DNA from 2 places in the Actinopolymorpha sp. NPDC004070 genome. Region 2 is predicted to be linked to the other one. Evidence: riboswitches for the same ligand, from Rfam matches in the RefSeq annotation. Region 2 holds a riboswitch; the other holds the start of a gene.
What was found. Region 2 has a riboswitch for S-adenosylmethionine ahead of thrC (threonine synthase). Riboswitches for the same ligand answer to the same signal wherever they lie in the genome.
Positions count from the first base shown of each region.

Region 1: it holds a riboswitch for S-adenosylmethionine, as region 2 does, so the genes downstream of both, ABZV93_RS05495 (aminotransferase class V-fold PLP-dependent enzyme) here and thrC (threonine synthase) in region 2, are expected to answer to the same signal.

Region 1 is NZ_JBEXMJ010000002.1:418,532-421,734, reverse strand. It holds gene ABZV93_RS05500 (hypothetical protein) at 1-1,465, opposite strand, end outside; SAM riboswitch class IV at 1,615-1,722, shown strand; gene ABZV93_RS05495 (aminotransferase class V-fold PLP-dependent enzyme) at 1,761-3,203, shown strand, end outside.
Region 2 is NZ_JBEXMJ010000005.1:163,539-166,741, reverse strand. It holds gene ABZV93_RS11490 (trehalose-6-phosphate synthase) at 1-361, opposite strand, end outside; gene ABZV93_RS11485 (hypothetical protein) at 513-1,124, shown strand; gene ABZV93_RS11480 (hypothetical protein) at 1,150-1,395, shown strand; SAM riboswitch class I at 1,698-1,870, shown strand; gene thrC (threonine synthase) at 1,883-3,163, shown strand; gene ABZV93_RS11470 (MoaD/ThiS family protein) at 3,160-3,203, shown strand, end outside.

The DNA.
Region 1 (3,203 bases), on a different contig from region 2:
CGGGCAGGTCGACCACCCGGACCGAGCGGTCGCCGGCGAGCCGCCGGACACTCGCCGGTGGAAGCTGGTCGCGTCCGTGTGCGAACACGAGGTACGACACCGGTGTGTTCGGCGGCAGGTCGCGCGACCGCACCTGTCCGAGACTCGCCGTCGCGCAGCCGGAGTACCACCCGACCTCGGGCTGGTAACCGGTCACCACCACGCACCGGGCGCCCGAGCCGATGGATCCCGCCGAGTCACCGAGCGCCCCACCGGACTCCGCTGCCAGCGCCGCGGCCGCCGCCACCAGGGACTCTCGCTCGCTGGTCACGTCGCGCAGCGGCCCGCGGGCGACGAGCAGACCGGTCACCGGCATCGTCGCCACCGCACCGGCCGCGAGTACGCCGAGCAACAGCCGGGCGCGTGCGCGGGCCCACTCCGCCAGTGCCGCCACTCCGGCCAGAGTCAGCCAGAACACCGACATGAACACGAACCTCGGCTCACCGTGCGCGGCCAGTCCGATCGAGACGACGAGCGTGACGGCGGCAAGCACCGCGAACACCGTACGGCGGTCCTCCGGTCGTGGCCTGCGGCGAGCCAGTCGCCACGCCGCGAGCGCCCCCGCGAAAAGCCCGGCGGCCATCACCACCCCACCCCAGGGCCCGGCAAGTTTCACGGGGAACATCCGCACGTAGGTGAGCAGGCCGCCGAGCCCCTCCGAGTGGCCTGCGTCGGCGGATGCGCGCACCATGCCGAACGGCGACCCGGTCCGGCGTTCGGCGGTGACGAGGTGCGGCGCCAGCCCCACCGCCAGCACCGCGGCCACGCCGAGCAGGCCGCGCCACCGGGCCAGCCACGCCCGCGGTCCCCAGGCCACCGCGGCGGCGAGGGCCAGCGCGAGGACGCCCGCGACCGCGCCGTACCGCAGGTAGAACGCACCGAGCGCGAACCCGGCCGCGGCCGGCAGCCACCGGTCCCGGCCGCCGGCTCGCTGGGAGCCGGTACGCCGGACCGGCACCGTGTTGCCTTCCTGGGCGCGGACCAGGCAGTACGCCGCTCCGGCCAGCAGCCCGGCGGTCCCGACATCGGTGAGGAACTCCGGGACCCGGCGCACGAACCCCGGCCCGGACAGCACGAGCAGTGCGACCACGACGCCGCGCGCCGGCCCGAGCAGTCCGATCCCGATCCAGCAGAACAGCCCGAACGCCAGCAACGCGAGCAGCAACCCCACGACCCGGACGGACGCCACGCTCTCGTGCACCGCGAGTGCGGCGTAGCCCAGGGCCGGCAGTCCGGGCGCACGGTGATCACCCCACTGTGCGCTCGGTGCCCCCGTCAGCCAGGATCGCGCCTTGGCCGCGTAGACCGCCTCGTCGTGCCCGAGGTAGGGGATCGACGACTGGAGTGCCGCCCAGACGGCGGCGGTGAGCGCGAGGACGCCGAGCACGAAAGCCCAGGTCGGAGGCCTGCGTGCGAGCCGGTCCATGCGCACTGTCCGTATTGCAGACCGCGATTTCATTATTTGAGACATACCATCGCCCGTTCCCGACAACCGTTACTGTGACTTCCGGTCACGAGTGCCAGCAGGAGACTCGGCCACCGCAGGTTCACGGCGCGATCCGCGCCCGCCGACGTGGTGGACGAGACTCGCCAGCCCCGGCTTGCTGGCCGGCAACCCTCCTCCGCGGTGGGGTGCCCCGGGTGAGGACCAGGTCGCGCCGGCCGGTGCGGCAAGCGCGGGACCCCACACCCACGGGTCCCCGAGACCTGTGAGGTGTGTTGTGAGTCTTCTGAGTGCCGTGGCGGTCCGGGCCGAACGCCGTACGCCCGACATCACCCCCGACATCCCGCTCCCGTCCCGGGCCGACCGGGTGACGTCCGGCGCCGATCGTTTCGCCGCGGCACCCCAGGTGGGTGCCGCCCCGCTGCTGCCCGTGGTGGGCGCTGACCTCCCGGTCCCGCTGGTCACCGGCGAGACCACGGCGTACGCCAACCTCGACTACGCCGCGAGCGCGCCGTGCCTGTCCGAGGTGGCCGCGCACCTGGCGCAGGTGGCGCCCTACTACGCGAGCGTGCACCGGGGCGCGGGGTACGCGTCGCGGGTCAGCACCGCGCGCTACGAACATGCTCGTGCCCAGGTCGCGGCGTTCGTGGGAGCACGCGCCGACGACGTGGTCGTGTTCACCCGCAACACCACCGACGCGCTGAACCTGCTGGCCAGGTGCGTGCCCGGCCGCACCGAGGACGGCGGGGAGGGCGACGCCGGCGACGTGCTCTTCCTCGACATCGAGCACCACGCCAACCTGCTGCCGTGGCGGCGGGGCCGGCACCGGTGCGTGGTCGCCGGTACGACCCAGCGGGCCACGCTGGTCGCCCTGCGCGCAGAACTCGCCGCCCGGCCGGCCACGCTGGTCGCGATCACCGGCGCGTCCAACGTCACCGGCGAGGTGCTTCCCCTGGACGCGATCGTCGCCGCGGCCCACCAGGCCGGCGCCCGGGTCGTCCTGGACGCCGCCCAGCTCGCGCCCCACCGGCGGATCGACCTGGCCGCCGGCGGCGTCGACTACGTGGCGTTCTCCGGGCACAAGCTCTACGCGCCGCTGGGCGTAGGTGTCCTGGTCGGGCGCCGCGACTGGCTGGACGCGGCCCCGGCGTACCTCCCCGGCGGCGGCGCCGTCCGCGAGGTGACTCTCACCGGCACCATCTGGGCGGACGCCCCGCAGCGCCACGAGGGCGGCACCCCCAACGTGCTAGGCGCGGCGGCACTGGGCCAGGCCTGCGAGACCCTGGCCGCACTGCCCGACGGCGCGCTGGCCGCGCACGAGGAGGCGCTGCGGGCCCGGCTGGTCGCTCGGCTGGACGCCCTGCCCGGCGTACTCCGGCACCGGATCTGGCGGGACAGCCCGGACGCGATCGGCGTGGTGGCGTTCAGCGTGGACGGCTACCACCCCGGGCTCGTCGCGGCGTACCTGTCCGCCGAGCACGGCATCGGCGTCCGTGACGGGAAGTTCTGCGCGCACCCGCTGCTGTCGCGGCTGGGCGCGCCCGACGGGACGCTGCGGGCGAGCTTCGGCGTCGGCACCACGCTGGTCGACGTCGACCGGCTCGCCGACGCGGTGGAGGGCCTGCTGGTGGCCGGGCCGCGGTGGGAGTACGCCGTGGTCGACGGGCGCTGGGAGCCGGTCCACGACACCCGCCCGGTGCCGGAGTGGGCCGGCGCGGCG
Region 2 (3,203 bases):
GCGCGTTGGCGGTGTCGAACAGCAGGTGGTGCAGAAACCACAGGGTGGAGTTGGCGATGCCGTTGTACGCACGGGTGAAGGTGAGCGGCTCGATGTCGAGCAGCCGGACCGGAATCGTCCCGGTGTCGTACCCCGCGGCGTCCAATCTGCCCGACGGCGCCGACCTGGCCGCGAGCCGGTCGGCGTCGGACAGCGCGGCCGCGACCCACAGCGCGTCCTCCTGAGGGGGGATCGCGGCGAGCGCCGCCGACAGTCCACCGGAGCCTCCGACGCACTGGAGCCTGCCGGCGTCGTCCTGGCGGAATGACACCGGGCCTCGGTTGGAGGCGAGCAGCACGCTCTTGTTCGGTTCGCTCGCCATGGCGACAGAGCCTAGGCCCTCGACTCGGGCCCATCCGCCGTTCAGGCCAGCCGGGAGCGCTGACCAACCGGTTGCACCGCGCGGTCGCACCGCCGGTTACAAAGCTGTGCGCAGACGGGTCGGCGGCGCGCCACCTGGGCACATCTGCTGCGTGGGATCGCGTGGTGGGCCTTCGAGTGTGCTCGGCCGTTGGCTTTCTGTCGTACGACTGCGGTGGCTGCTGGCCTTCGCCCTTCTGCTCCCGCTCGCGGCGGTGACGGATGCCGTCGCGGCCGACCACCCCGGCAAGCCGGTGATGCGGCAGGCACAGACGGTCGCCGTCGGCCGGACCGGGGAGTACGCGGGTGCCGCCTGGCGGCTGGTGACGTTCACCGCGAGCGCTCCGCGGCATCCGCTGCGGGTGCGGGCGGGTTGGACCGCCGTGTACGTCGCGCTGATGGTCACGCCGCGAGACCGCGCCGCGGGCCGCCGGATCCAGGGCTGCGAGTTCTCCGTCGCCGACCGCAGAGGGCACACCTGGCACCCTGCCGGCGTGCTCTTCACCGACATCCGGCGGCAGGTCAAGGAATCCGCGATCGGCTGCTTCCGGCACACCGGCCGGTTCCTGCGGCATCCGATTCCCGGTGGTGAGACCCAGAACGTCGTGACCGCCTTCCTGGTGCCGAAGGCCTCGGTCCGCGACCTCGCCCTGCGGGTGCTGGTGCCCGATGCGGCGCCGGCCTACCTGCGACTCCTCACCGGAGCGGGTGTAAAGCGCGCTTGACACGACCCGCGACGAGACGACGTTCGTGCACGCGTTGTTCACCGGCCGGCTGCTGCCGAAGGCCCAGGTCGCGCAGATGACCGACACCGGGAAGTTCGGCTACGGCCTGGGGATCTTCCCGGTGCAGGTGCCCTGTGTTCCCGGTGGCGTCGTCTGGGGCCACGACGGCGCGGTCTTCGGCTACAGCGCGGAGTCTTCAGTACGCCGGACGGGGTCCGGCAGGCCGCCGTGGGCGCCAACACCTGGCTGTTCACCGACGACGGTGAGCTGAACCCGCTGCCCGCCCAGGTGGCCGCCGTCGCGCTGTGCGACGGTTCCCGAAGCCCGGCCGCGGTGGCGCCGCTTCGGCGTTCCACGCCGGCCGCGACGGCCGCGGCGGGGGCGTGGCCGGCCCGATGAGCCCGGCTTGTCCTCCATTCGGACAGCTCGTCTCGCATTCTGAACGCTGTCGACGTTCGCCCGGACCTACCCGTTAGGCTCGCCCGCAGGCGGTGACACGACCGACGTCGCCGCTTGCCCCTGGAGGGGCCGCACAGCCGAACCGCCACAACTGAACACCACAACTGAACAAGGAACTCATCCAGAGGGGCAGAGGGACCGGCCCGACGAAGCCCCGGCAACCGGCCGACCGCCGACGAGTGTGTCTCGCGTACATGCAGGCCCACGGCGGCCACGGTGCCAACTCCGGCCCACGACTCCGCGTCCGGGACGACCTCCCGAGCGGACGTACGCGGGAAAGATGAGAGGAGAGGCCTCGCATGACGACGACCTACGCCGACAGCACCACGCCCGGCACCCACACGATCCGCCCCGGCGCCTTCGGGAACGCCACCGAACTGCGATGTCGGGAGTGCGGAGCCAGCAGCCCGCTCGGCGCCCACTACGCGTGCTCGGAGTGCTTCGGCCCGCTCGAGGTGGGCTACGACTTCCCCACGGTGACCCGCGAGCAGATCGCCGCCGGCCCGCACAACATCTGGCGTTACCGCGAACTGCTTCCCGTGCCGGCCGACGTGGCGTCGTTCCCCAACACCGAGCCCGGGCTCACCCGGCTGGTGCGCGCCGACCGGCTCGCCGCCGACCTGGACCTGGCCCGGCTGTGGGTCAAGGACGACTCCGGCAACCCCACCCACTCGTTCAAGGACCGCGTCGTCGCCGTCGCGCTGACCGCGGCCCGTGAGCTGGGCTTCCAGGTGCTGGCCTGCCCGTCCACGGGCAACCTCGCCAACGCCGTGGCCGCGGCCGCCGCCCGCGCCGGGATCCGCAGCGTGGTGCTGGTGCCGCACAACCTCGAGCAGCAGAAGATTGTCACCACCGCGGTGTACGGCGGCACGCTCGTCGCCGTCGAGGGCACCTACGACGACGTCAACCGCCTGGCCAGCGAGATCGCCGGCGAGGAGGAGACCTGGGCGTTCGTCAACGTCAACGTCCGGCCCTACTACGCCGAGGGCTCCAAGACGCTGGGGTACGAGATCGCCGAGCAGCTCGGCTGGCGGCTGCCCGAGCAGATCGTCGTCCCGATCGCGTCCGGCGCCCAGCTGGTGAAGATCGACAAGGGCATCCGCGAGCTGGTCGAGCTCGGGCTGGTGGAGGACACGCCGTACCGCATCTTCGGCGCCCAGGCCACCGGCTGCTCCCCGGTGTCGGCGGCGTTCCACGCCGGCCACGACGTGGTCGCCCCGGTGAAGCCACAGACGCTGGCGAAGTCGCTGGCGATCGGCAACCCCGCGGACGGGCCGTACGTCCTGGACGTGGTGCGGCGCACCGGCGGGACCGTCGAGGACGTCTCCGACGAGGAAGTGGTCGACGGCATCGCCCGGCTGGCCCGCACCGAGGGCATCTTCGGTGAGACCGCCGGCGGGGTGACCGTGGCCACGCTGGCGAAGCTGGTGCGCACCGGCAAGCTCGACCCGGCCGCCGAGACCGTGATCATCAACTCCGGCGACGGGCTGAAGACCCTGGACGCCATCGCCGGCAGGGTCGGCCCGAAGGCCACCATCCGCCCGACGTACGAAGCATTCACGGAGGCTGGTCTCGCATGAGCGTGAAGGTTCGGATCCCCACCATCCTGCGCACCTACAC